2 regions of the Streptomyces sp. NPDC033180 genome follow, and region 1 is predicted to be linked to the other one. Evidence: riboswitches for the same ligand, from Rfam matches in the RefSeq annotation. Region 1 holds a riboswitch; the other holds the start of a gene.

The links. Region 1 has a riboswitch for S-adenosylmethionine ahead of ACZ5WE_RS02105 (aminotransferase class V-fold PLP-dependent enzyme). Riboswitches for the same ligand answer to the same signal wherever they lie in the genome.
Region 2: linked by a shared signal. The riboswitch ahead of thrC (threonine synthase) and the one ahead of ACZ5WE_RS02105 (aminotransferase class V-fold PLP-dependent enzyme) in region 1 are both predicted to bind S-adenosylmethionine.

Annotation. Positions count from the first base shown of each region.
Region 1 covers NZ_JBVIPU010000001.1:436,537-450,808, forward strand. Annotated here, with positions in the region: gene ACZ5WE_RS02060 (NYN domain-containing protein) at 1-1,078, opposite strand, end outside; gene ACZ5WE_RS02065 (hypothetical protein) at 1,113-1,352, opposite strand; gene ACZ5WE_RS02070 (rhomboid family intramembrane serine protease) at 1,492-2,223, shown strand; gene ACZ5WE_RS02075 (Lrp/AsnC ligand binding domain-containing protein) at 2,220-2,501, shown strand; gene ACZ5WE_RS02080 (small secreted hydrophilic protein) at 2,588-2,920, shown strand; gene ACZ5WE_RS02085 (sensor histidine kinase) at 2,841-4,352, shown strand; gene ACZ5WE_RS02090 (response regulator transcription factor) at 4,349-5,014, shown strand; gene ACZ5WE_RS02095 (SLC13 family permease) at 5,090-6,502, shown strand; gene ACZ5WE_RS02100 (glycerate kinase family protein) at 6,525-7,733, shown strand; gene ACZ5WE_RS02105 (aminotransferase class V-fold PLP-dependent enzyme) at 7,685-9,085, opposite strand; SAM riboswitch class IV at 9,265-9,381, opposite strand; gene trpD (anthranilate phosphoribosyltransferase) at 9,456-10,520, opposite strand; gene qcrB (cytochrome bc1 complex cytochrome b subunit) at 10,668-12,299, opposite strand; gene qcrA (cytochrome bc1 complex Rieske iron-sulfur subunit) at 12,296-13,351, opposite strand; gene qcrC (cytochrome bc1 complex diheme cytochrome c subunit) at 13,348-14,157, opposite strand; gene ctaE (aa3-type cytochrome oxidase subunit III) at 14,239-14,272, opposite strand, start outside.
Region 2 covers NZ_JBVIPU010000022.1:24,473-38,744, forward strand. Annotated here, with positions in the region: gene cdgB (diguanylate cyclase CdgB) at 1-177, shown strand, start outside; gene ACZ5WE_RS36260 (carbohydrate-binding protein) at 253-1,209, shown strand; gene ACZ5WE_RS36265 (class II fructose-bisphosphate aldolase) at 1,378-2,226, opposite strand; gene ACZ5WE_RS36270 (1-phosphofructokinase family hexose kinase) at 2,306-3,238, opposite strand; gene nagA (N-acetylglucosamine-6-phosphate deacetylase) at 3,407-4,549, opposite strand; gene ACZ5WE_RS36280 (ROK family protein) at 4,549-5,523, opposite strand; gene ACZ5WE_RS36285 (SIS domain-containing protein) at 5,668-6,561, opposite strand; gene ACZ5WE_RS36290 (ABC transporter substrate-binding protein) at 6,694-7,959, shown strand; gene ACZ5WE_RS36295 (DUF3263 domain-containing protein) at 7,970-8,245, shown strand; gene otsB (trehalose-phosphatase) at 8,262-9,122, shown strand; gene ACZ5WE_RS36305 (alpha,alpha-trehalose-phosphate synthase (UDP-forming)) at 9,263-10,663, opposite strand; gene ACZ5WE_RS36310 (hypothetical protein) at 10,773-11,078, opposite strand; gene ACZ5WE_RS36315 (glucosyl-3-phosphoglycerate synthase) at 11,149-12,093, opposite strand; SAM riboswitch class I at 12,262-12,396, shown strand; gene thrC (threonine synthase) at 12,414-13,721, shown strand; gene ACZ5WE_RS36325 (MoaD/ThiS family protein) at 13,826-14,101, shown strand.

The DNA of each region.
Region 1 (14,272 bases):
CGAGCTGCGAGAGCGAGCCGAGCAGCCGCAGCCGCTGTTTCTCCAGGGGCATCGTGGGATAGCCGGTCTTGGTGACGTTGTAGCCGTCCACGACCATGTGGGCCTGCGGCAGCGCGAGCAGCTGGTCCAGGATCGCCGGGTCGTTCTCGGAGAGGGCGCGGGCGGCGATGTCCTTGGGCGTCATCCGCCCGGGCTCGACGGCGTCCACTGTCTCGGCGGGCCTTACGGAGACGGGCGGCAGGGCCAGTTCGCGGCGCAGCCCCTGCGCCGACTCAAGGACCGTGTCGAGCAGCAGCCGCACCCGCATGTCCTCGACGCTGCGGCCCTCGCGCGCCGCCCTGCGGCTGGCCTCCAGGGCGGCCTCGGTCTCGCTGAGCCGTGCCTTGAGCCGCCGGGTCTCGCTCTCGGCGGCGGACAGTTGCGCCTGGCCGTCGGCCCGTGCCGCGTCGTGCTCCGCGGCGGCCTTGCGCAGGGCCGCCTCGCCGCGCTTGACGTCGCTGAGGGCGCCGCGCAGCTTGCGATGCATCGATTCGGCTTCCTTCTTCGCCGACTCGAGCTCCGCGCGCAGCCGTTCGGTCTCGGCCTTCGTATGGCCGCGGGCCGCGGAAAGTTCCTCGCGCAGCCGTTCGAGCTCGGCACGCGTCTCGTCGTCCACGCGCTCGGCGTCCGCCCGCTGGGCCTCCTCGCCCGCGGCGGTCACCAGCTTCACCCAGCCGGTGGGACGCAGCACATAGGCCGCGGCCGCCACATCGAGGGGGTCCGCGGCCGGGGGCGGTGAGCCCGCGTCCAGGGCGCCGGTGAGCTCGGGCTGCGTCTCTCTGAGACGTTCGCCGATGCGCTGGCGGAAGAGCGCGTCGCCCTCCAGGGCGGCCGCCATCGCGTTGCCCGCGAACTTCGTGCGCCGGGTCGGCGTGAAGCGGGCGTACTGCCGCAGCTGTGCGGGCAGTTCGCCGACCGTGAGGCCGCCGAAGCCGTCCGAGACGATCTGGACGACCCGTCGGCGCACTCCGTCGGGCAGCGGACGGTCGAGCACCTCAGCGGTGCCGTCGTCCGGCTCCCCGCTTGCGCTCTCCACCATCCGTCACCCCACTAGCTGTGCGGGGCCCGCTCCCTCAGGAGCCGGCGCCCGGCCTGTCCACGAGTTCCACCTGGTCCACCGCGTTGCACCAACGGCAGCGCACCGACTCGATGGTCTCACTGACCACCTCGCGTTCCTCGATGTTCGACTCACCGGCCAGGTCGAGGTGCACGTATTCGACGACCTTCGAACTGCGGGTCACGTCGAACCGCGTGAGGTTGCCGCAGAGCTGGCAGCGCCACCTGGTGGTGTCGGTCGGCAGAGGAACCGTCATCGTGGCTGTTCGCTTTCCTTCGGAATTCCATGGTGCGTGGTGCCCGTAACCCTAAGGCCTGTAAGGGTCTCCATGCGGCGGCCTCCCACGCGGCGGGGCGGTCTGTACGGTTTACTGCACTTACGTCATGCTCTGTCCCATGATCAAGACATGGGGTACGACGGTGGGCCGGATGCTCAAAGAGGAGTCCGCCCCGGTGACGTACGGCCTGATCGCCGTCTGCTGTCTGGTCTTCCTGATCTCGCCGGTGTCCGGGCTCAATCCCGCGTACGGCATCGGCGATGAGCTGATCGCCGCCCAGCAGGCCTACTTCGAGCGCTGGGGCGTGATCCCCTCGCAGCTGTTCAGCGGGGCGATGCGGCCCCTGCTCGCCCCGGCCACCGCGTTGTTCGTGCACGGCAGCTGGCTGCATCTGATCGGCAACATGCTGTTCCTCTTCGTTTTCGGGGCGATGGCCGAGCAACGGATGGGACACCTCCAGTTCGCGCTCTTCTATCTCGGCTGCGGCTATCTCGCCCTGTTCGCCTACGCGGTCGCGCACGCGGGCTCCCACCAGACCCTGGTGGGCGCGTCGGGGGCGATCTCCGCGGTGCTCGGCGCCTTTCTCCGACTCTTCCCCAAGGCGCGGGTCACCAGCCTCTTTCCGTTCCTCTTCTTCCTGCCGCTGCGCTTTCCGGCGTGGGTGGTGCTGCCGTTCTGGGTGGTGCTGCAGTGGCTCGCGGCGTGGCAGGGCGTGGCGGGGCCCGGAGTGGCGTATCTGGCGCACCTGGTCGGGTTCTCCCTGGGCTTCATCTACGCGTGGGGGCTCTGTAGGTGGACAGCTAGAGTGAATAAGCCAGTACCGGCTACCGAGGGAGACAGTCAGCCGTGATCACCGCGATCGTGCTCATCAAGACCAGCGTGGACCGGATCCCGGAGATCGCCGAGTCGATCGCCGCCCTCGACTGCGTCAGCGAGGTCTTCTCCGTGACCGGCACGTACGACCTCATCGCCATGGTGCGCGTCGCGCGCCACGACGACCTGGCCGACGTCATCCCCGGCAAGATCAGCAAGATTCCGGGCGTGGAGGCGACGGACACGCACGTCGCGTTCCGTACGTACTCGCAGCACGACCTCGAAGCGGCGTTCGCGATCGGCCTCGACTCCTAGGCTCGCCTCGCCCCCGGGCCTCGGATGAAGGTTTCCTCATCTGCGGCTCATGCTCCTGCCCGGGTACACCCCGCACGCTCGCACCCATGGTCTTCACCCACCGCATGGCCGCCTTGGCCGCCGTCGTGGCGATCCCCCTCGGCATCGCCGCGACCAGCTACGCCCTGACCGACAGCCCCGAGCCGCCCAAGGCCCCGCCCAAGGTGGAGCTGGAGAGCGGCTCGCCGTCCTCGTCGCCGCCCTCGCCGTCCTCGCCCTCCTCCAAGCCCACCACTCCCCGGCCGACGCCGAGCGACGAGACGGTCTCCCCACCACCGGTGAGCGAGAATTCCTCGGGCGATGACAACGACGACGACGGCAACGAAGGAAGCGGCGGCCAGGGCGACAACGACGACGACGGCCCCGGTGACGACGGCTGAGCGCCCGCACCGCAGGATATCCGCCCGTGTCCGGATCCTGCTCTGGCTGCTCGTGGTGATGGCCGTCGCACTCACCGCGGTCGCGGCCACCACCCGCTCCGTCCTGCTGCGCGACGTCGACCACCGCATCGACCGGCTGCTCGCCCAGGAGACCGCGGAGTTCACCAACCTCGCCCGCGAAGGGGTCGACCCGCAGACGGGCGAGAAGTTCGCAGCTCCCGATCCCCTCCTGCGGCTCTTCCTCTCCCGGCAGTACGCCGACCCCGACGAGGAGCTCCTTGGTCTGGTCGGCCGCCCCGGCAGGGCGCCCGCGAAGAAGGAGCAGTCACGCGAGCCGCGGATCGGCCATCCGCTAGCCGAGGACAGCGCGGCGCTGCGAACGGTCTTCGAGTCCCCCGACGCGACCGGCACGCTGCAGCGTGAGCGGGGCGAGGTGCGCTGGGCGAAGGTGGAGATCGCGCCGAGCGCCGGCCACCCGGCTGCGGCGTTCGTCGTCGCCTTCCATCCGGCGGGCGAACAGGCCAAGGCGGGCGACGTGTTCACGATGCTGCTCGCCATCTCCGGGGTCGCGCTCCTGATGACGACCGGCATCGGCTGGGCCGTCGCGGGGCGCATCCTCAAGCCCGTACGCCTGGTGCGCACGACCGCCGCGCAGCTCACCGAGCAGGATCTGACCCAGCGCATCCCGGTGCAGGGCAGGGACGACATCGCGGCCCTGGCCGAGACGTTCAACGGCATGCTCGACCGCCTGGAGCGGGCCTTCGCCGCTCAGCGCGAGTTCGTCGACGACGCCGGCCACGAGCTGCGTACGCCCATCACCATCGTCCGCGGCCATCTGGAGCTGATGGGCGACGACCCGGGCGAGCGCGAGGAGACGACGCGGATCGTCATGGAGGAGCTCGACCGGATGAGCCGCATCGTCGAGGACCTCCTGCTCCTCGCCAAGACCGAGCGCCCCGACTTCGTCACCCCCGAGCCCGTACAGCTCGCCGAGCTGACCGCGGACGTCTTCGTCAAGGCACGGGCACTCGGCGAACGGGACTGGAAGCTGGCCGAAGTGGCCGAAGGCGAGGCCGCCCTGGACCCGCAGCGCATCACCCAGGCGATGGTGCAGCTCGCCCAGAACGCCGTCCAGCACACCGTCCCCGGCCAGCGCATCGGCATCGGCTCGCGCAGCTCGGCGGGCCGGATCGAGCTGTACGTCGCCGACAGCGGGCCCGGCGTCCAGGCCCAGGACGCCTCGGTGATCTTCGAGCGGTTCCGCCGCGGCACCGCGCGCCGCGGCTCACGCGCCACCGGCGCCGGGCTCGGCCTCGCCATCGTGCGGGCCATCGCCGAGGGGCACGGCGGCCGGGTCGACCTGCGGCCCACGCGAGGCGGCGGCGCCACCTTCGTACTCGACCTGCGAGAACAGGAAGCAGGACAGCCATGAACAACCGCATTCTCATCGTCGAGGACGAGGACCGCATCGCCTCCTTCGTCGAGAAGGGCCTGCGCGCCAACGGCTTCACCACCAGCGTCGTCGGCGACGGGGAAGCGGCCTACGACTACGCCCTGACCGGCGGCTTCGACCTGGTCGTCCTGGACATCGGCCTGCCCGGCAAGGACGGCTTCACGGTCCTGCGGCAGCTGCGCGAGGCCCGCGTGACCACACCGGTCATCGTGCTGACCGCGCGCGACTCGGTGCGGGACACCGTGGCGGGCCTGGAGGGCGGAGCCGACGACTGGATGACCAAGCCGTTCCGCTTCGAGGAGCTGCTCGCGCGGGTGCGCCTGAGGCTGCGTACGGCGGCGGGAGCCCCGGAGGTGACGGTGCTGCGCGGTGGTGATCTGACGCTGGATCTGCGCACGCGCAGAGCGCGTTCGGGCGAGCGGACCGTGGACCTGACGGCACGTGAGTTCGTGCTGCTCGAACTGTTCCTGCGCCACCCGGGGCAGGTGCTCTCGCGGGAGCAGATCCTGTCGCACGTGTGGGGATACGACTTCGACCCCGGCTCCAACATCGTGGACGTGTACGTACGGGCGCTGCGCAAGAAGCTGGGTGCCCAGCGGGTGGAGACGGTGCGCGGGATGGGGTACCGCCTTCCGGGGTGACATGCGGGCCGGCGGGTGAAATTCCTTTCATCCACGGCTCATTGAGGGCTCACGGCCGGGCCCGAGGCTCGACGCGTGACCCTGAATCCCCGCCAAGCGATCACCCTCTGCACAGCGCTGAGCCTGTGCGCGCTGCTGGTGGTGCCCGGAAACTTCCCCGGCCTGAGCGGCGACGCGCGGGTCACCCTCGCCGTGTTCGCCCTGGCGACCTGCGCGTGGATCGGTACGCCGATCGACGACACGTACATCGCGCTGGGCGCCGGGCTCGCGCTCACCGCGACCGGGGTGATCAGCAGCGACACACTCTTCGGCACCCTCGGTGACGAGACGGTCTGGCTGCTGATCTGCGCGTTCGTGCTGGCGGCCGCGGTGGCCCGCAGCGGTCTCGCGGGCCGGGCCGCGGCCTTTCTCGTCAGCGGGGCACGCACCGTACGGCAGTTGACGCATCTGACGACGGCGGCCCTGGTCGTGACGGCCTTCGCGGTGCCGGCGACGTCCGGCCGCGCCGCGCTCGCGCTGCCGGTCTTCCTCGCACTCGCCAAGGTCCTCGCCGACCGCAGGCGCCTGGTGGTGATGCTCGCGCTGCTGTTCCCGACCGTGATCCTGCTCTCCGCGGTCGCGACCCTGATCGGCGCCGGCGCGCATCTGATCACGGTGTCCGTGCTCTGGGAGGCCACCGGGGAGCGGATCGGCTTCACGCAGTGGCTGCTGCTCGGCCTGCCGCTCGCCATCGCCTCGTCCCATCTGGCGGCGGAGGCCGTCCTGTTGACGACGACCCGGCGGTCCGATCGCAAGGGCCCGGTCCACATCACCGTCGAGCAGCTCCAGGAGCACAGCGAGCAGCCGGTCTCCGGGCCCTGGGAGCCCGCCGAGACCCGCTGTGCCCTCCTGCTCGCCACGGTCGTCGCACTGTGGTGCAGCGAGCCGCTGCACCAAGTGCCGCCCGCCGTGGTCGCGTTGATCGGCGCGGTCGTGGCCTCGTCCCCCGCCCTCGGCACCGTACGCCTGAAGGACGCGCTGAAGACGGTGCCGTGGTCGCTGCTGCTCTTCATGGCGGCGACGATGGCGATGGGCGTGGCACTGGCCGAGTCGGGGGCGGCGAAGTGGCTGGTCGGCGGGGTCCCGCTCGACGTGTCGCCCTGGCTCTTCCTCGCCCTCGTCGTGGCGGTCAGCACGGCCGCGCACCTGGTCCTGCAGTCCCGCTCGGCCCGCTCGTCCGTCCTGGTCCCGCTGGTCGTCGCGGCGGCCGTCGGCGCGGGCGTCAACCCGGTCGCCGCCGCCCTGGCCTCCACGGCGGCCGCCGGCTTCTGCCACACACTGCCCGCCTCCGCGAAGCCCGTCACGCTCTTCGCCGACATCCCCGGCACCCCCACCTACACCCCGCGCGACCTGCTGCGCCTCTCCGCGGTCCTGGCACCGCTGACCGCCGCCCTCGTCCTGCTCTTCGCCGTGGCGCTCTGGCCGCTGCTCGGCGTACCCGTCCGCTGATCCCGCCCGTACTGGAGACCTCATGCTGACCCGTTTCGCCATCGCCCCCAGCGGCTTCAAGGAGTCCCTGTCCGCGCAGTCCGCGGCCGAGGCCATCGCCGAAGGAGTACGCCGTGTCGTCCCGCACGCCGAGACCGATCTGATCCCCCTGGTGGACGGCGGCGAGGGCACGGCTCGCGCCCTGGCCGGCACGGGTGGCGGCCGCCTGGTCGCGCTGCCCGCCACCGGTCCCGTCGGCCAACGGCTCGGCACCCACTTCGCGCTCCTCCCGGACGGCACGGCGGTCGTGGAGATGGCAGCCGTGGCCGGGCTCTCGCTCGTCCCCCGCGATCTGCGCGACCCGGGGGCCACGACGACGTACGGCGTCGGCGAGCTGATCAGCGCCGCGCTCGACGCGGGTGCCCGCCGCATCCTGGTGGGCTGCGGCGACTCCGGCACCTCGGACGGCGGCGCGGGGGCCCTGAAGGCCCTCGGCGCCCGGCTCCTGGATGCGGACGGCTGGGAACTTCCGCACGGCGGACGGGAGTTGATCCGGCTGAGCCGCATCGACCCCTCGGGCCTCGACCCCCGCCTGAAGGACACCGAGATCCGCGTCGCCTGCAACCCCTTCAACGTCCTGACCGGCGAGCGCGGCGTCGCCCGGGTCTTCGGCCCGCAGAAGGGCGCGACCCCCACGCAGGTCGAACAGCTGGCGGCGGCCCTGGAGCACTGGGCACACGTCCTGACCCGCGACCTGCACGTCACGACGGACCTCGCCCTCGGCCCCGGAACAGGCGCCTCCGGCGGCCTGGGAGCCGGTCTCGCGGCCCTCGGCGCCCAGCTCCTGCCCCGCTTCGACGTCCTGCTCGACCATCTGGACCTGGACGCGCGCCTGGCCCGCGCCGACCTCGTCGTCACCGCCGAGGGCGCCCTGGACCACCAGACGCCGCGCGGCAAGGTCCCCGCCGAAGTGGCGCGGCGCGCGAAGCGGTTCGGCCGGCCCGTCCTGGTCCTCGCGGGCACGATCGGCCAGGGCGCACACCACGTACGGGCGGTCGGTGTGGACGCCTACAGCGCGATCCTGCCCGCGCCGGTCTCACTCACCGAGGCGCTCGGCCGGGGCGGCGAGTTCCTCACCGACGCGACCGAGCGGGCCCTGCGGATGATCGTCCTGGGCTCACGCCTCAAGGGACGACCCAGGGCTCAGGCGGCGTTGGTGTCGGGCACGCAACGCCCGTCCTCCGTGCGGTAGTTCCAGCGCGCGCCGTCCGCCACCAGTTCCTTGACGGCGCGCACGAAACGCTCCACGTGCTCGTCGGGGGTGCCCGCGCCGAAGCTGACGCGGATGGCGTTCAGGGACTTCTCGCCGGGCGCCGCCTCGGGGGCGCCGCACTCGCCCTGCGTCTGCGGGTCGCTGCCGAGCAGGGTGCGCACCAGCGGGTGGGCGCAGAACAGGCCGTCGCGTACGCCGATGCCGTACTCGGCGGAGAGCGCGGCGGCGAAGTGTGAGCTGTTCCAGCCGTCGACGACGAAGGAGATGACGCCGACGCGCGGCGCGTCGTCGCCGAAGAGCGAGAGCACCTTCACCGCGGGCACCTCGGCGAGGCCCTCGCGCACCTTGGCGATGAGGTGGCGCTCACGGGCGACGAGCTCGTCGAAGCCGGCCTCCGTCAGCGCCTTGCAGGCGGAGGCGATCGAGTACACGCCGATGACGTTCGGCGACCCGGCCTCGTGGCGCGCGGCGGTGTCGTGCCACTCCACGTCCACGCCGCCGTCCGTACGCCGCGCGACCTTGCGCGAGGCGCCGCCGCCCGCGAGGTAGGGCTCGGCGTCCCGCAGCCAGTCGGAGCGACCCGCGAGGACGCCGGAGCCGAAGGGCGCGTACAGCTTGTGGCCGGAGAAGGCGACCCAGTCGACGTCGAGCTCGCTGATGGAGACGGGGTGGTGGGGCGCGAGCTGAGCGGCGTCCAGGACGATGCGGGCGCCGTGCGCGTGGGCGGCGGCGGCGAGTTCCTTGACCGGCCACAGCTCACCGGTGACGTTCGAGGCACCGGTGACGCAGACCAGGGCGGGCCCGTAGGGGTCGCGGTCGGCGAGGGCGCGCTCCAGGGTGGCGACGGCCTGATCGGCGGTGCGCGGGGCGTTCAGGTAGGTCACGCGGGCGTCGCGCCAGGGCAGCAGCGAGGCGTGGTGCTCGGTCTCGAAGACGAAGACCTGGCAGTCGACCGGGAGGGCCGCGGCAAGGAGGTTGAGCGAGTCGGTGGTCGAGCGCGTGAAGACGACCTGGTCGTCCTCGCGGCAGTCGAGGAACTCGGCGACGGCGACCCGGCTGTTCTCGAAGAGGTCGGTGGAGAGCTGCGAGAGGTACCCGGCACCGCGGTGCACGCTGCCGTAGTACGGCGCGTACGCGGACACGTCGTCCCACACTCGCTGCAGCGCAGGGGCGCTCGCCGCGTAGTCCAGCGCCGCGTAGGTCACCTCGCCGCCGGTGACGAGCGGCACGGTGACGTCACGGCCGAGGACGGGCAGCGGCGCGGCACAGCAGGGGTCGGCGGACTCGGCGGAGGCGACGTCGGTGGTGGTGGCGACAGAGCGTGCGGACATGGCGAACTCCCGTGGGAAGGCAGGCGAGTTCACTGCGAGCGCGCTCGAACGGCGCTGCAGTGACGAAAGAAAAAGGGGGTGCGGAAAAGGGGCCGGGAAGCCCTATCGCATTCGCTTGCTCACGAGACTGCTCCCTTGAGGACCAGGACCCCAGGGGCGGACATTCACCGATGTCCAGGGGTCCGCGCTTGCCATGGACCTTGCTGTCCACGGCCTGGTCTTCACCCGGGGCACCCCGCCACGGACGGAGGGTTGCCGGACAGCGAGCCGGGGCCTAATCGCTGTCACTCATGACCTGCGCAGCATCTTGCCACACGATCTTCTCGGTGCCCACCGCAGTCCGGCATCCGGACCGCGGTGGGCACCACACTCACCTGTTGCTGGCCGCCACCCACAGCTCCAGGGCCTTCTTCGCGGCTCCGGAGTCGATGGCCTGCGCCGCCTTCGCGATCCCTGCGCCGATCTGCTCCACGAGGGTCCCCTCGCCCGGCGACAGCGCCACCAGGGCGGCCGCCGTGTTCAGCAGTACGGCGTCCCGGACCGGTCCCTTCTCACCGTCGAGGAGGCGCAGCGCCACCTCGGCGTTGTACGAGGCGTCAGCGCCCCGCAGCGCCTCCACGGGGACGAGGTCGATGCCGACGTCCCGGGGGTCGAAGGCCTCCTCGCGCACGGCGCCGTCGCGCACGACCCAGACCCGGGAGGTCGAGGTGGTCGTCAGCTCGTCGAGGCCGTCGTCGCCGCGGAAGACGAGGGAGGAGTTCCCGCGCTCGGCGAAGACCCCGGCCACGATCGACGCCATCCGCGGGTCGGCGACCCCGACCGCCTGGGCCCGCACCTTGGCCGGGTTGGTGAGCGGCCCGAGGGCGTTGAAGACGGTCCGGATGCCCAGCTGGCTGCGCGCCCCGCCGGCGTGCCGCAGCGCCGGGTGGAACTTCACGGCGAAACAGAAGGTGATCCCGGCTTCCTCGGCCACCTCGACGACCCGATTCAGCGGCAGCTCCAGGTTCACGCCGAGCTTCTCCAGGACGTCCGAGGCGCCCGAGGCGCTGGAGGCCGCGCGGTTGCCGTGCTTGACGACCTTCGCGCCCGCGCCCGCGGCCACGATCGCGGACATCGTGGAGATGTTGACGGTCTTGGCGCCGTCACCGCCGGTGCCGACGATGTCGACGGTCTGCCCCGGCACCTCGATCACGTTGGCGTGCTCGTACATCGTGCGGACGAGGCCGGAGATCTCGTCCACGGTCTCGCCCTTGGCCCGCAGCGCGACCACGAAGCCCGCGATCTGCGCGTCGGTCGCCTCGCCGCGCATGATCCGGTCCATGGCCCAGGCCGTGTCCTCGGTGCTCTGGTCACGTCCCTCGAGCAGTCCGTTCAGCACACCCGGCCAGGAACGGGCCGCCGCGGTGTTGCCTCCTGCGGGGGTCACAGCGCTCATATGCCGCTCCTGGGTTCGTCTAGGCATGGGACAGGAACACCTTATCCAGCTCCGGGGACGGCAAAGAGCCCCGTCCATGCACTGGAACGCATGGAACGGGGCTCTCGCCGTGGCGACCTTTGGTCAGAGCTTCAGAGCTCCGGAGGATCAGTGGTGGCCGTGGCCGCTCGTGATCTCCTTGTACTCCTCGGTGGTGGGCTTGGGGATCTGGTTGTCCTCCCCGTAGTAGCCCTTGCTGAGCTTGGCCCGGAGCTTCTGCGAACCGGACACCTTGCGCTCGACGCCGTTCTCGTCGACCGCGGGGCCGATCTCGACCGGCGCGTACTGCTCGTGCGCGGTGAGCGTGTGCAGCTGCTCCTGGCCCAGCGGCTCGTGGACCTCGATGAACTCACCGTGCGGCAGGCGCTTGATGATGCCCGACTCGCGGCCGTGCAGGACCTTCTCCTTGTCACGCCGCTGCAGACCCAGGCAGATCCGCTTGGTGATGACGAAGGCGATGACCGGTGCCACGAAGAAGGCGATGCGCACGAACCAGGTGATCGAGTTGATCGACAGATGGAAGTGCGTGGCCCACAGGTCGTTTCCACCACCGACGAGCAGCACCATGTACCAGGTGATCCACGCGACGCCGAAGCCCGTACGGGTCGGGACGTTGCGCGGGCGGTCCAGGATGTGGTGCTCGCGCTTGTCCCCGGTGACCCAGGACTCGATGAACGGGTAGACCGCGATGGCGACCAGGACCAGCGGGAAGATGATCAGCGGGATGAACACACCCAGGACGAGCGTGTGACCCCAGAGGTTGATCTCCCAGCCCGGCATGACACGGATCAGGCCCTCGGAGAAGCCCATGTACCAGTCGGGCTGCGCTCCGGTGGACACCTGGTCGGGCCGGTAGGGACCGAGCGCCCAGATCGGGTTGATCGTGGCGATCGCCGAGATGGCCGCGATCACACCGAAGACCAGGAAGAAGAAGCCTCCGGCCTTCGCCATGTAGACGGGGAGCAGCGGCATGCCGACGACGTTCTTGTTGGTCTTGCCGGGACCCGCGAACTGCGTGTGCTTGTGGTAGAAGACCAGGATCAGGTGCGCCACCACGAGCCCGAGCATGATGCCCGGCAGCAGCAGGATGTGCACCGAGTAGAACCGCGCCACGAAGTCGCCGCCGGGGAACTCCCCGCCGAACAGGAACATCGACAGGTACGTGCCCACGATCGGCACGGACAGGATGGCGCCCTGCATGAAGCGCACACCGGTACCTGAGAGCAGGTCGTCCGGGAGCGAGTAACCGGTGAAGCCGGTGAACATGCCGAGGACGAACAGCAGGAAGCCGAAGACCCAGTTGACCTCACGGGGCTTGCGGAAGGCACCCGTGAAGAAGACGCGCATCATGTGCACGAACATCGCCGCGAGGAAGATCAGCGCCGCCCAGTGGTGGATCTGCCGGATCAGCAGACCACCGCGCACATCGAAGCTGATGTGCATGGTCGAGTTGAACGCCTCGGACATCAGCTGGCCCTGCAGCGGGATGTAACTGCCGTGGTACTCCACCTCGTTCATCGACGGGTGGAAGAACAGGGTCAGATACACACCCGTGAGGATGATGATGATGAAGCTGTACAGGCAGATCTCACCGAGCATGAAGGACCAGTGGTCCGGGAAGATCTTGCGCATGTTGGCCTTGGCCAGGGAGTAGATCCCCAGGCGTCCGTCGGCCCAGTCGGCGACCCGCTCACCTGCGGGCGCCTCCTTCTTACGCGTATCCGTCGTCGTAGTGCTCATCCGCGCTCCCAGAAAGCAGGACCGACGGGCTCAGCGAAGTCGCCGAGCGCCTCGAGGTAGCCCTCTTCGTTCACGCCGATGCGCAGCTGCGGCAGCGCGTGACCGGCCGGGCCGAAGATCACTCGGGCACCGTCGGAGAGGTCGAAGGTGGACTGGTGGCACGGGCAGAGGACGTGGTGCGTCTGCTGCTCGTACAGGGAGATCGGGCAGCCGACGTGGGTGCAGATCTTGGAGTACGCGACGACACCGTCGTGCGACCACTCGAGCTCCTGCTTGTCCTTGATGTTGTCCGGCTGGATACGGACGATCATCAGGGCCGCCTTGGCGATCTCCTTCTGGAAGTCGTGGTCGTGCTCCTCCAGGCCCTCGGGCTTGGCGAAGGTCAGCGAACCGACCTGGACGTCCGACGGGCGCAGCGGCTCGTTCGTGTTCATGTTCACGAGCAGCTTGCCCTTGGCCCACAGGGTGTGCCGCAGCTTGTCCTCGGGCAGCGGACCGAGGTCGCGCAGCAGGACGACGCCGGAGAGCGGCACCATGGCGAGCGCGCCGAACATCGTGTTGCGGATCAGCTTGCGCCGGCCGAACTGCGACTCCGTGGCACCGGCCTTGAAGTCGGCCATGACCTTGGCCTTGACCTCGGGCTCGGCCTCGATGGGGTGCCGCTCGTCGGCGACCTCCACATCGGACATCAGGGTGCGGGCCCAGTGGACCGCGCCCGCGCCGATGCAGAAGAGCGCCAGGCCCAGGGTCATGCCCAGGGAGAAGTTCAGCGCGCTGATGTGGCCGATCGGGAAGATGTAGACGCGCTTGTCGACCGGGAACGACACGAACGAGGCGATGAAGCCGATCGTGGCGAGCATCGACAGGGTGAACAGGAAGGCGACCGCACGCTCGGACCGCTTGGCGGCCCGCTCGTCGATGTCCTGGACACGGTGCTCATGGGGCGGCAGCCCCGGGTCGGCGAACGGGTTCTCGTCCTTCACCGCTACCGAGCCGTGCTCGGTCTCCTGCGTGCTGGGCAGGTTCTCTTCTGATTTCTCTTGGCTACTCATGACTTCTTGGCCTTTGCGGTCCGAGCGGCGACCCACACGGCGACCGCGATCAGCGAGCCGAGACCGAAGATCCAGCCGAACAGGCCTTCACTGACCGGACCCAGGCCACCCAGCTTCAGACCGCCAGGGCTCTCGGTCTGTTCGCCGTTGACCGCGTCGAGGTACGCGATGATGTCCTTCTTGTTCTTCTCCGGCATGATCGTGTCGGGGAAGGACGGCATGTTCTGCGGGCCGGTCTGCATGGCCTCGTAGATGTGCTTCGGGGAGACATCCTCCAACGAAGGAGCGAACTTGCCCTTCGTCAACGCGCCGCCCTCACCGGTGAAGTTGTGGCACTGCGCGCAGTTGGTGCGGAACAGCTCGCCGCCCTTGGCGATGTCCGCCCCGTCCGGGCTGTACTGCTTCTCGGTGGGGACGGTCGGGCCCGCGCCCAGCGAGGCGATGTACGCCGCGAGCTGGTCGATCTGGGCCTGGTTGTAGATGGCCTTCTTCTTCGGCGCCTGGGCGCCCGGCTGCTGGAGCGGCATGCGGCCGGTGCTGACCTGGAAGTCGACGGCGGCTGCGCCGACGCCCACCAGGCTAGGACCGTCGGAGGACCCCTGACCGCCGGTTCCGTGGCAGCTGGAGCAGCCCACGGAGTACAACTTCTTGCCCTCGTCGATGGCGAGGGACTGGGCGGTGTCGTCGGCCTGCGCCTTGTCCGCGGGTGCGAACGCGGCGTACAGCCCCCCGGTGGCCGCCAGCGCGAGGAGTAGTACGACGACCGCCGCCAGCGGGTGGCGTCGTCGTGCGGAGAGCTTTTTCACGGATTACCCCGGTGTCAGGATCTTCTGCGTCGATGCTTCTGGAATGAGTCGGAACGTGGGCCCGTCTGAGCCCGGCCCCGTTTACTTGATCATGTAGATCGTGGCAAAGAGACCG
Region 2 (14,272 bases), on a different contig from region 1:
CGGAACGCGATCATCCCGCCGATCCGGGTGGACGGCCGTGCGGTTCGGGTAGGTGCCAGTTTCGGCATCGGCTGGGCGCACTGCGGGATGTCGGCAGACGAGGTGTTGCACTCCGCTGACCAGCGGATGTACGTGGAGAAGCGGTCACGTGCCAAGCAGCACAGGCGGGCCGGATGAGGTCTACGCCACCCCTTGGGCCCACCCGGAGCGGGTAGGCTCCCCCGGTCAGCGATATGAGGGAGTGACCTGGGAATGACGCCCGGCAATAACGGCGACCACACGCCGAACCCGCCGGAGGGCGACGACGATCCGTTCGGCTATCTGTACGAGGACGGACAGGCGGCCGGCGCCACCCCGCCCAGCGGCGGGGGCGGCTACGGGTACCCCGGTTCCCGGTCCTCGTACAACCAGGTGCGTGCGGTCGGCGACCGCCGTCCCAATGCCTACGGCACGCAGGCCGCGCCCGCGTACGGCCAGCAGGTGCCGCCGCAGCAGCAGGCCTACGGCCAGCCGAACGCGCACTACGCCGCTCCGGAGACGCAGCCCGGCGGGGCCCCCGCGCCGCAGTACACCCCGGCGTCCCGCGGCTCGGGCGGTCGCGGTGGCGGCCCCAACACGAAGGGCCTCCTGATCGCCGCCATCGCGGTCGTCGCGGTCGTCGCCGTCGGGATCGGCGCCGCGATGATGTTCGGCGGCGACGACGAGGGCGGCAAGGACGAAGCGAGTGGCGGCTCGACGCAGGGCGAGACGGTGAAGCCCACCGACAAGCCGACGAACAGCCCGGCGGATCCGGCCGACCTCCCGAAGACGGACGCCAAGGCGCTGAAGCTCGAGGGCGGGACGTCCACGTCCTCGGACATCAAGGGCGCGAAGGCCTCGGGCGGCTACTACGTCGCGGGCTTCAACCAGGTCGGTGCCAAGGTTTCCTGGACCGTCAGCATCAAGAAGGCGGGCAGCTACCGGCTGTACGTGCGGTACGGCATTCCCGGCGAGGACGCCGACGCGACGCTCAACGTCAACGGGAAGCCGAACTCGCAGCCGCTCGGCATGAAGAACTTCATCCCGTCCCCCAAGGGGGACTGGGAGAAGGGCTGGCAGACGACGTGGGCCCCCGTCGATCTCACCAAGGGGACCAACGTGATCCAGCTGGAGTGCGCCGAGGGCAATCAGTGCAACGCCAACCTCGACCTGCTGACGCTGAAGAAGTGACGCGCAGGCGTCGGGGGCACCGTCCGCGGACGGTGCCCCCGACGCCTCCTGCCGTGTGATGCCGGGCGCCGAGGCGAAGCCCTCGGCCAGGCGACGCGACCCCACCCCCTCTAGGGGCTGGAGCTGGAGCAGCGGTGTCGTTGATCACGTTACGTCGCTACGACGCCCTCATGCGAGGAGCCCCAGGAACCCCGCCACCGTCCCGGCCATCGCCTCGCGAGCCGGGGTGAGGTACTTCCGGGGGTCCACGCCCTTCTCGTGAGCGGTCAGGTACGCGCGCACCTCACCGGTGAACGCGGTGTTGAGGGCCGTGCCGACATTGATCTTCACCATGCCCGACGCGATGGCCTGCCGGATCTCCGCGTCCGGTACGCCACTTGAGCCGTGCAGCACGAGAGGCACGGGGACGGCCGTCGTGAGCGCGGCGATCAACTCGTGGTCCAGGGTCGCCGTGCGGGATGTCATCGCGTGGGAGGAGCCGACCGCCACCGCCAGGGCGTCGACGCCGGTGTCCGCCACGTACGCCGCCGCCTCCGCGGGGTCCGTCCGCACCCCGGGGGCGTGCGCGTCCAGCGGGGCCTCGCCCTCCTTGCCGCCCACCTTGCCCAGCTCGGCCTCGATCCAGATGCCCCGCTCGTGGCCCCAACGCACGGCCTCCGCGGTCGCCTTGACGTTCTCGTCGTACGGCATCTTCGACGCGTCGAACATCACCGAGCTGAAGCCCTCGGGGTGCGCGGCCCGCAGGAGCTCCGGGTCCATGACGTGGTCCAGATGCAGGGAGAGCGGGGCCGACGACGCCTTCGCCACCGCCGCCGTCGCCGCGGCGATCGCGGACAGGCTGCCGCCGTGGAACTTCACGGCGTTCTCGGAGATCTGGAGGATCGCGGGGGAGCCCGCACGCTCGGCGCCCGCGGCGATCGCCTCCGCGTGCTCCAGCGTGATCACGTTGAACGCGGCGACCCCGCGTCCCGCCGCGCGCGCGTCGGATACCAGGTCGCCGGTGGATACGAGTGGCACGATGAATGTCCCCAATTCCTGGGCCGGCACGGCCCGTTGTGCGTCGCGTCGCGCGTCGCCCACGCGGTGACGCGTGGTCTCACGCCGCGGTGGCCTCCCCGGCCACCGCGACCCGCGCGAGCAGGTCTTCGTACGTCGAGGGCTCGAACTCGCCCGCCGCCGGGGCCGCCACGGTCGCCGCGGAGAGCGCCACGGCCCGCGCGAGGCGCCGCGGCCACGGGAGTTCCTCCACCAGGCCGGAGAGCAGGCCCGCCACCGCGGAGTCGCCGGCGCCGGTCGGGTTGCCGCGCACGCGGGTGGGCGGGGCCGCCTGCCAGGTGCCCTCCGGCGTGACGGCGCGCAGGCCCTGCGGGCCCAGGGACGCCACCACGGCGTGCGCGCCCCTGCGGCGGGCGTCACGGGCCGCCTGGGCGGGTTCGTGGGAGCCGGTCAGCTCGGCCAGTTCGTCGGCGTTCGGCTTGACGATGTCGGGGCGGGCGGCGATGCCACGGCGCAGCGCCTCCCCGCTGGTGTCCAGGAGCACGGGCACCTTGGCCGCGCGTGCGGCGCGTACGAGCGTCGCGTACGCGCCGACCGGGACCCCCGGCGGCAGGCTTCCGCAGAGCGCCACCGCCGCGGCACCCCGGCGCAGCAGGTCCTCGTACGACTCCTGGAACGCGGCCCATTCGGCGGGCGCGACCGCGGGGCCCGGCTCGTTCAGCTGCGTCGTGTCGCCGGTCGCCGCGTCGACGATCGCGAGCGTGCGGCGGGTGGCGCCGTCGACGGGCACGAGCGCGTCCGTGACGCGGGGCTCGCGGGCGAGGCGCTCGTGCAGGACGCGGCCCGTGTCGCCGCCCGCGAAGCCGGTCACCGTGACGTCGTGGCCGAGGGCCGCGAGGACGCGCGCGACGTTCAGGCCCTTGCCGCCGGGCCGTTCGACGACCTCGGTGACGCGGTGCGAGGCGTGCGGGATGAGGGCGGGGACCCGGTAGGTGATGTCCAGGGCGGCGTTCAGCGTCACTGTGAGGATCACTCGCCACTCACCCCCGAGGTCGCTGGAGAACGCGCTTGCCGACGGTCTCTTTCCGGGGCTGATCATGCCAAACAGAAGGCGGTTGGCCCAGGGGTCACGGCCAACCGCCTTCTGTTTGTTGCCACTTCAACGTGACCGCAACGGGTGGTGAAATCACCCGAGTTGCACCTAATGGGGCGCTACCACCCATTCACCCTTGCGCATGACGGCCACCAGGTCGAAAGCCGCGTCGAGGACCACCAGGTCGGCGTCCTTGCCGGGCTCAAGCGAGCCGACCTTGTCGTACATCCCGAGGAGCCTGGCCGGGTTGGCGGAGATGGCCCGCACGACGTCGTCGACCGGAAGACCGTCGACGCTCACCGAGCGCTTGAACGCGCGGTCCTGGGTGAGCGTGGAGCCCGCGATCGAACCGCCCTCGACGAGCCGCGCGACGCTGTCCTTCACCTCGACCTCCAGCGGGCCGAGCATGTACCGCCCGTCGCCGAAGCCCGCCGCGTCCATCGCGTCCGTGATGAGCGCGGTGCGGGCGGCGCCCGCGTGGTGGAAGGCCAGCTCGAACGAGGCGGGGTGCAGATGCGTCCCGTCGTTGATCAGCTCGACCGTGATCCGCTCGTCCTCCAGGAGCGCGGCGATCGGGCCGGGCTCGCGGTGCGCGAGGCCCGGCATCGCGTTGTAGAGGTGCGTCGCGACGGTGGCGCCCGCGTCGATGGCCTCCACCGTCTGCTCGTACGTCGCGTCCGTGTGCCCGATGGCCGCGATCACGCCGTGCTCGGCGAGGAGGCGTACGGAGTCGATGCCGCCCGGCAGCTCCGTGGCGAGCGTGAACATCTTCGCCCGGCCGCGGGCCGCGTCCATCAGCTTGCGGACGTCGGCGGGGTCCGGGTCGCGCAGGAGCGCCTCGCTGTGCGCGCCCTTGCGGCACGGCGAGATGAAGGGGCCCTCGAAGTGGATGCCCGCGATGTCGCCCTGCTCGGCCAGCTCGGAGAGCACCCCTGCCCGCTGGGCGAGGAAGTCCATCTCGCCGGTGACGGTGGAGGCGACGACGGTCGTCGTGCCGTGCAGGCGGTGCGTGTGGACGCCCTCGAGCACGTCCTCGACCGTGCCGGAGGTGAAGGAGGCACCGCCGCCGCCGTGGTTGTGGATGTCGACGAAGCCCGGGACCACCCAGTGGCCGGGAGCGAGGTCGACGGTCTCGGCATCCGCCGGGGCGCTCCCCGAGATGCGCGTGCCGTCGACGATCACACGGCCGTTGGTGAGCGTCCCGGTGGGAAGTACCACCTGAGCACCGGCGAGAACTTTGCTAGCGGCCATCAGGCGGTTACCTCCGGGGGGTCGGTGCGGTCGGTGGGGTCGGTGGGGTCGGGTTCGCTGAGCAGATCCCAGGCGAGCAGGCCCGCGCCCAGGCACCCTGCGGTGTCCCCCAGGGCGGCGGGGACGACCAGGGGCTGGGTCTGGAACTGGACGATCCGTTCCGTCATGGCCGCCCGCAGGGGTGTGAACAAGGTTTCCCCGGCCTCGGCGAGACCGCCACCGATGATCAGGGTGTGCGGGTCCAGGAGGGTGAGGGCGGTGATGAGCCCGTCGGCGAGCGCGTCGACGGCGTTCTGCCAGACCTCAAGGGCCCGCGGGTCGCCCGACTCCACGGCCTTCGCGCAGTCCGCGGCGTCCGCCTCCGGGTCGCCGCTCGCCGCCGCCCAGGCCTCGCTCACCGCGGACGCGGAGGCGAGCCGCTCCAGACAGCCGCGCTGGCCGCAGCCGCAGGGCGGACCGCCGGGGCGCACGATGATGTGCCCGATCTCGCCCGCGGAGCCGTGGGCGCCGGGCTCGATGCCGCCGCCGATGCCGATGGCCCCGGCGATCCCGGTGCCCAGCGGCACGAACAGGAACCGGTCGGCGCCCTTGCCCGCGCCGATCCGCCCCTCGGCGAGGCCGCCGGTGCGGACGTCGTGGCCGAGGGCCACGGGCACGCCTTCCAGCCTGCGGCTCAGGAGGTCGCGCATCGGGACGTCGCGCCAGCCGAGGTTCGAGGCGTAGACCGCGATGCCGCGCTCGGTGTCGACGATCCCGGGGACCGCGACGCCGGCCGCGGCGGCGGGCTCACCGAACTCCCTGATCCCGTGGGCGCGGAGGTCGGCGGCGAAGTCGAGGATGGACTCGACCACGGCGTCGGGCCCGCGCTCCCGGCCGGTGGCCCGCCGCGCCTCGTACAGGAGCGCGCCGTCCGCCCCGACCAGGGCGGCCTTCATTCCGGTGCCGCCCACATCGAGGGCGATGACATGTCTCACGGGGGACAGTGTCGCGCCTACGCCGCGAGAGGTCTAGTCCACTTCGGGTAAATCGCCGGGCTCCACCGGGGGGTGGGTGACCCAAACCGCCGCTTCGCGGCGGATGTCTCCCACCCACCCACCCGATCACCCCGCGGTGCCGGACTAGCCCAAGATGACGCTCCGCGTCAGGTTGCGGGGGCGGTCCGGGTCGTAGCCGCGTGTCTCCGCGAGGGCCACCGCGAGCCGTTGGGCGCGGATCAGGTCCGCCAGAGGGTCCGCGTCCGGGTGGGCGACCAGTTCCCCGCCCACCCGGGCCACGTCCCCCGCGAGGCCCTCGGGGAGCGTTCCGAACATCCACGCCACGCGGCCGGGGCCGGTGATGGAGATCGGCCCGTGGCGGTACTCCATCGCGGGGTACGACTCCGTCCACGCCCCCGCCGCCTCCCGCATCTTCAGCGCCGCCTCCAGGGCGAGCCCGTACGTCCAGCCGCGCCCCAGGAACGTCCACTGCTCGGCGGCCACGACCGACGCGGGCAGCGGCTCCGTCACCGCGAGCTCCGCGTCCACCGCCGCTTCGGGGACCGACTTCACGCCGGGGACGTCACCGAGCCCGGCCCGCAGGAAGGCGAGCGCGGTCGTGGCGAAGCGGGTCTGGACGACCGACTCCTCGTCCGCCCAGTCCAGGACCGCCACCGAGTCGGCCGCGTCCATGATCGGCGTCTTCGGATCGGCGGTGAGCGCCGTGGTCGGGACCACGCCCTTCAGCTCGCCGAGGAGCTCAAGGACCTCCGTCGTCGTACCGGAGCGGGTGATGGCGACCACCCGGTCGTACGTGCGCCCCGTGGGGAACTCCGAGGACGCGAACGCGTCCGTCTCGCCCTGCCCGGCCGCCTCGCGCAGCGCCGCGTACGCGATGGCCATGAACCACGACGTCCCGCACCCGGTGACAGCCACCCGCTCGCCCGGCCGCGGCAGCCCGTCGAAGGTGAGAGCGGCCTCGGCCGCCCGGTGCCAGCAGGCGGGCTGGGTTGCTATCTCTGCTGCGGTACGCGACATGCGTCAAGGCTCCTTGCCGGTGGGACGTCATTGGTACGCCGTTGCACAAGCGATACTGAGGTGGTGTAGACCTCGTGTCCATACGCGAGGGAAAATCGCAGTTCACGTAGATCATCGAGGGTGGGAACAGCTGTGCAGCGGCGCGCGACAGGACTGACCGCGGCGATAGCCGTACTGGGCATGGCGGGGGTACTCGCCGGCTGCGGCGGTCCGGGCGATTCCGGCGACGTCACCCTCAAGCTGGTGGCCGCCGACTACGGCGACTCCAAGGCCAACAGCTCCCAGAAGTACTGGGACAAGATCGCCAGGCAGTTCGAGGCCAAGAACCCCGGCATCAAGGTCGACGTCGACGTCTACTCCTGGACCGACGTGGACCGCAAGGTCAAGGACATGGTCAAGGCCGGCGACGCCCCCGACATGGCCCAGATCGGCGCCTACGCCGACTACGCCGCGCAGGACAAGCTGTACCGCACCGAGGACCTGGTCTCCATCTCCACCCAGGCCGACTTCATGGCCCCCCTCTCCGAGGCGGGCGAGGTCAAGCGCGTGCAGTACGGCATGCCGTTCGCCTCCTCCACGCGTCTGCTCTTCTACAACGAGAAGATCTTCAAGGACGCCGGCCTCACCCCGCCGCAGAGCTGGAGCGAGCTCGCGGCCGCCGCCAAGACGCTCAAGGCGCGCGGCGTGAAGATCCCCTACGCCCTGCCGCTCGGCAAGGAAGAGGCGCAGGCCGAGACCATGCAGTGGCTGCTCAGCGGTGGCGGCGGCTACACCGACAACGTCGGCACGTACGACATCGACTCCGCGCAGAACGTGAAGACCTTCAGCTGGCTGAAGGACGAGCTCGTCGGCAAGGGCCTGACGGGCCCCACGCCCCCCGCCAAGCTCGACCGCGCCGAGGCCTTCGCCGCCTTCACGCGCGGCGACGTCGGCATGCTCAACGGCCATCCCACGCTGATGCAGATGGCCGCGAAGAAGGGCGTGAAGTACGGCATGGTGCCGATGCCCGGGGTGAACGGCAAGGCCCAGGCCACGATGGGTGTCGCCGACTGGATGATGGCTTTCAGGCAGAAGGGCCACCGCGAGGAGATCGGCAAGTTCCTCGACTTCGCCTACAGCACCAAGAACGTCCTGGACTTCTCGCGCGAGTACGACCTGCTGCCCGTCACGAACTCCGCCACCGAGGAGATGACGGGCAACAAGAACGACAAGGCGCTCGCCGAGTTCCTCGACGAGCTCTCCACCTCGCAGCTGTACCCCGTGGGCAAGACGTCCTGGGCGCAGGTCTCCGTCGAGGTCAAGAAGTACATCGGCAAGGCCGTCGACGCGAACGGCGATCCGGCGTCGATCCTCAGCCAGATCCAGGCCAAGGCGGCCACCGAGGAGAACTCGGAATAGCGTGACGGGCATGACGGACGCCACGGACGACGACGCGAGGGACGACGCGTTCCCCGACACCGGCCTCTCCGAGCGGGACCGCGCGATCCTCGCCCTTGAGCGCCGCGACTGGGCGACCGGTCCCGGCGCCAAGGAGCGGGCCGTGCGCGAGCGGCTGGGCCTGGTGCCGGTCCGCTACTACCAGCTCCTGAACGCCCTGCTCGACGATCCGCGTGCCCTCGCGCACGATCCGGTCACCGTCAACCGGCTTCGGCGGGTCAGGGAGTCCCGGCGCGAGGAGCGTTGAGCGTAGGGTCGGGCCCATGGGTGACCCTGTGTACTCGCCGTACTCTCCCGAGCTGCCCGAGCCCGTGACCGCCGCCGGGCGCGAGGGGCTCGCGGCGCTCCTCGCGCGGCCCGGGAAAGCCGTGATCGCGCTCGACTTCGACGGCACGCTCGCCCCGATCGTGCCCGACCCCGAGCAGGCCCGCGCCCACCCCGACGCCGTCCCGGCCCTCGCCGCGCTCGCGCCGAAGGTGCTGTCCGTCGCCGTCGTCACCGGGCGCCCCGCGGGCGTGGCGGTGCGCTACGGCGGCCTGGCGGGCGTCCAGGGCCTTGAGCACCTCGTCGTGCTCGGGCACTACGGAGCCGAGCGCTGGGACGCCGTCTCCTGCGCCGTGCACGCGGCCGAGCCGCACCCCGGCGTGGCCGCCGTGCGCGCCGAACTGCCCGGCTTCCTGGACACGATCGGCGCCTGGCGCGGCACGTGGATAGAGGAGAAGGGCCGCGCGGTCGCCGTCCACACCCGCCGCGCACGCGACCCGCAGGCCGCGTTCGAAGCACTTCGGGAGCCCTTGGGCGAGCTGGCCGCCCGCCACGGCCTGATCGTCGAACCGGGCCGCATGGTCCTGGAGTTGCGCCCTCCGGGCATGGACAAGGGCGTGGCCCTTGCCGACTACGTACGGGAGGTCGGCGCCGAGAGTGTGTTGTACGCGGGCGACGACCTGGGCGACCTGCCCGCTTTCGCGGCCGTGGAGAAGCTCCGCTCGGACCAGGTGCGGGGGCTGCTGGTGTGCAGTGGCAGTGCGGAGGTGGCGGAGTTGGCGGAACGGGCTGACTTGGTGGTGGACGGGCCCCAGGGCGTGGTGGAGCTGCTGTCCGCCATCACGGCTCAACTGAGCTGATCGGCGCCGAGGTCGGGTTGGACGCCTACTCAGTGATCTTTCCCCGACCCCGCCCCTTCCCGAAGACTCGCTCGGCGCGAGGGCCGGGCTGAAGAATCAGCCCCTCCGGCGTTTGAGGAGCGGGGTCTGGGGCGGAGCCGTCAGGACCCCAGTGCCCGCAGCTGGTCCAGGAACCACTGGGCCGGGGGCAATGCCGTCGCCGCCGCAGCGAGGCGTTTCGTGCGTTCGGCGCGTTCGCCGACCGGCATCGTCAGCCCCGCGTGCAACGCGGCAGCCGTGCCCGTCACGTCGTACGGGTTGACGACGACCGCGTCCTCGCCCAGCTCCTCGTACGCCCCCGCCTCCCGCGACAGGACAAGAACGCACCCGTCGTCGGAGACGACCGGAACCTCCTTGGCCACGAGGTTCATGCCGTCCCGGATGGGGTTCACCAGCGCCACGTCCGCCAGGCGGTACGCCGCCAGGGAGCGCGCGAAGTCGTCCTTCACGTGGAGGACGACCGGGGTCCAACCCTCCACGCCGTACTCCGAGTTGATCTCGTCGGCCAGCGTCTGCACGGACGCCGTGTAGTCGCGGTACACCGCGAGGTCCTGCCTCGACGGGTAGGCGAAGGCGACATGCACCACCCGCTCCCGCCACTCGGGCCGCGAGGCCAGCAGCTCCCGGTACGCGAGGAGCCCCCGCACGATGTTCTTCGACAGTTCCGTCCGGTCGACGCGGACGATCACCTTCCGCCCGGCACCCACCTGCTCCCGCAGCGCGACAAGGCGTTCCTCCACGTCCGCCCGCCGCGACCGCTCACGCAGGAAGTCCGCGTCCGCCCCGAGCCCGTGCACGCCGATCCGCGTACCGGTCGTACCGCCGAGGACGGCCACACAGCACTCCGTGAACGCGTCCGCCCACCGGCCCGTCAGGAACGCCGCCCGGTCGGCCCCGAGGATGCCGCGCAACAGCTGCTCCGCGACGTCGTCAGGCAGCATCCGGAAGTAGTCCACCGGCGCCCACGGCGTGTGCGAGAAGTGGCCGATGCGCAGGTCGGGGCGCAGCTCACGCAGCATCCCCGGCACCAGCGCCAGGTGGTAGTCCTGGACGAGGACCGCCGCGCCCGCTCCGGCGCTCTCGGCCAGCGCCTCGGCGAAGGCGCGGTTGTACGTCTCGTACGACGCCCACTGCGCCCGGAACTCCGGTCCGAAGGCCGGTTCGAGCGGGGTCTGGTAGAGCATGTGGTGGACGAACCACAGCACCGAGTTCGCGATCCCGTTGTACGCGTCGGCGTGCACGCCCTCGTGCGACCCCGCGTCGATGTCGAGCATCCGCACGCCGGGCTCGCCGACCCCGCGCCGCACGGCCTCCCGGTCACCGTCGCCGAGCGCCGCGCAGACCCACAGGGCATCCGCGTCGTCGCCGATCGCGCTCAGACCCGAGACGAGTCCGCCTCCGCCCCGCTTGGCCGTCAGTTCCCCGTTCTCCTCCAGGGTGTACGTGACGGGGCCGCGGTTGGACGCGACGAGGACCTGGGCGGCGGCGTGCTCGGAGACCATGTGGCGAAACCTAGCCCTTCGGGGGAGGACTCAAACGTACGGCCGGGCCCTGGTGGGGGCCCGGCCGTATACCTTCGGCGACCGGCGACCGGCGACCGGTCGCCGACTGTCAGTGGCGTCTGCTCCTTGCCGCCGCCACCGCCAGTGCGCCCAGCGTGCACAGGGCGATCGCCAGGCCCGCGTACAGCATCGTGTCCGAGTCGCTGCCGCTCTTGGCGAGTTCACCCGGACCGCTCGCCGGCCTCGCGGGCCCGCTCTGCTCCGCCCGCTCACCGGCGGGGATCGCGACCTGGCCGGTGCGCGATCCGTATGCGGTGTCCATGCCCGCGGCGGGTACGGCCGCGGCGCCGAGTGCTCCTGTCGCGAGGACGGCCGTGGCCATGGCCATGCCACCGACGCGTCGCGCGCTTCCCATTACCTGTCTGACCCTCACCTGTCTGACCCTCATAAGTGGGGAATGTAGACAAAATGCCCGGCTTGGGTGGTTACGCCACGCGGCGTGCCGCGTACTCCGCGATGCCGCACATCGGCGGACGCTCCTCCGTGTCCACCGAATGGGTCCGCGGCTCGAACCCCTGCTCGCCCCGTTCGAACTGGGTGAGCTCGGGCCGTACGAGATGGCCGCGCGCGAGCCGCAGCTGTGCCGTCCGGTAGATCGCCGCCGCCATCCGGCCGAGCGCCTGCCCGTCCTGATGCCGGTGCTTGCGCACGCCGACATCGACCTGCGCGAGCGCGTCCAGGCCCACCGTGTGCAGCGCGTCGACGAGCAGACCCAGCTCCACTCCGTAACCGACGGGGAACGGCAGCCGCTCCAGGAGGGATCTGCGCGCCGCGTACTCACCGCCCAGCGGCTGGACGAAACCCGCCAGTTGGGGCCAGTGCATGTTGAGCAGCGGGCGTGCCATCAGTTCGGTGACCCGGCCGCCCTGATCGGCGGTTCCGGCCAGGGGGCGGTCGTACATCGCCTTCACGAAGTCCACGTCGGGCTCGGTCAGGAGCGGGCCCACGATGCCGGTGACGAAGTCCGCCGAGAACTCCCTCAGGTCCGCGTCGACGAACGCGACGATGTCACCGCCGGTCACCAGGAGCGAGCGCCACATGACCTCGCCCTTGCCGGGCACGGCCGGGACGCGCGGCAGTATCTCGTCCCGGTGCACGACCCGTGCCCCCGCCTCCCGCGCCACCTCGGCCGTACGGTCCCGGGAGCCGGAGTCGATCACCACGAGCTCGTCGACGAGCGCTTGCCTCTCGACCAGCTCGCGGCGGATCTCGGCGACGATCCCGCCGACCGTCCCCTCCTCGTCGAGCGCGGGCAGGACGACACTCACCGAGGCCCCCGACGCCCGTTTGGCGGCGACGAGTGCGCTGAGCGGACGGTCGGCGACGGACCAGGAACGCCTGGTCAGCCAGCGCTCGGCCTCTTCCAGCACGGGTGGCTCCTCCTGTGTGTGGCCTACATGTGATCCATCTCGCGGTTCGGACGACTATCTCAAGGGTCCAGGCCGTCGGTTACAGTCTTGAACAACGCGGATGACCATCGCACGTCGGGGGCCATCGCGTAACAAATGCCCTGGGCCCATGAAGCCCCGGCGCCATACCGCTCATCCAGAGGGGCAGAGGGATACGGCCCGTTGAAGCCCCGGCAACCATCCCGCCGACCACGCACGCGAGGTCTCGGTGGGGAAGGTGCCAATTCCGTCTCGTGGCGAGATGCGCCGCGAGGAAGATGAGGAGAAAGGGCCTCGCCTCCATGGCTGCGCAGACTGTCGCAACGAACGAAAACACCTCTTCGACCACGGGTTCCGTGGATCTCGGCCCCGCGTCCGGCCTCTCCTGCCGCGAGTGCGGCGAGCTCTACGCCCTCGGCCCGATCTTCGCCTGTCAGGCCTGTTTCGGCCCGCTCGAAGTGGCGTACGACCTGCCGACCGGTGACCCCGAGGCACTCCGGAAGCAGATCGAGTCCGGCCCCGACAACATCTGGCGCTACGCGCCCCTGCTGCCCGTCCCCGCGAACGTCGCCGAGAAGCCGAACATCAACCCCGGCTGGACCAAGCTCGTCAAGGCCGACAACCTCGCCCGTGAACTCGGTGTCGAGCAGGGCAAGTTGTTCGTCAAGGACGACTCCGGCAACCCCACGCACTCCTTCAAGGACCGCGTCGTCGCGCAGGCCATCGAGGCCGCGCGCGCCTTCGGCTTCACCACCCTCTCCTGCTCCTCCACCGGCAACCTCGCCGGCGCCGTGGGCGCCGCCGCTGCCCGCGCCGGCTTCCGCTCCTGCGTGTTCATCCCGCACGACCTGGAGCAGGGCAAGGTCGTCATGGCCGCGGTGTACGGCGGCGAGCTCGTCGGCATCGAGGGCAACTACGACGACGTGAACCGCTTCTGCTCCGAGCTCATCGGCGATCCGCTGGGCGAGGGCTGGGGCTTCGTGAACGTGAACCTGCGGCCGTACTACGGCGAGGGTTCCAAGACCCTGGCGTACGAGATCTGTGAGCAGCTGGGGTGGGTCCTACCCGATCAGCTGGTCATTCCGATCGCCTCCGGATCGCAGCTCACGAAGATCGACAAGGGTCTGAAGGAGCTCATCGCGCTCGGGCTCGTCGAGGACAAGCCCTACAAGATCTTCGGTGCGCAGGCCGAGGGCTGCTCGCCGGTGTCGACCGCCTTCAAGGCGGGCCACGACGTCGTGCGCCCGCAGAAGCCGGACACCATCGCCAAGTCCCTCGCCATCGGCAACCCCGCCGACGGGCCGTACGTCCTGGACATCGCGCGTCGCACGGGCGGGGCCGTCGAGGACGTGAACGACGAGCAGGTCGTGGACGCGATCGAGCTGCTCGCTCGGACCGAGGGGATCTTCGCGGAGACCGCCGGGGGTGTGACGGTGGGCGTCACGAAGAAGCTGGTCGAGGCGGGGCTCATTGATCCCTCCCTCACCACGGTGGTGTTGAACACCGGCGATGGGCTCAAGACGCTTGATGCCGTTGCCGAGAGGTCTCAGGCGACCGCGACGATCAAGCCCAGCCTTGACGCGTTCCGCTCCGCGGGTCTTGCCAAGTAGGCATCGCTGTTGTCTGCGGGACCGTCGTGGCTGGTCGCGCAGTTCCCGCGCCCCTTCGGGGCGCCCCCTGATGGGGCGCCCTCTCGATCTACCGAGGTGATCCCATGAGCGTCAACGTCCGTATCCCCACCATTCTTCGCACCTACACCGGCGGTCAGTCCGAGGTCGCCGCCGAGGGGGCGACGCTCTCCGAGGTCATCGCCGACCTGGAGAAGAACCACACCGGTATCGCTGCGCGCGTCCTGGACGACCAGGGCAAGCTGCGGCGCTTCGTGAACGTCTACGTGAACGACGACGACGTCCGCTTCGAGCAGGGTCTTGAGACCGCGACGCCGGACGGTGCCGGGGTCTCGATCATCCCCGCCGTCGCGGGTGGTTGATTCTTTAAAGAAATACCCTGCGTAATCTGAATTGCCCCCTCCGCGAGAGAAGTGGAGGGGGCAATTCCATGTGATTGAGCGCGGTACAGTTGGGAAGCGAGCTTCCTGTTTGTGCCGAGCGCATATACGAAGTCGCCCCGAGGGCGACAAGAAGTAGCCAAAGTGCACTGC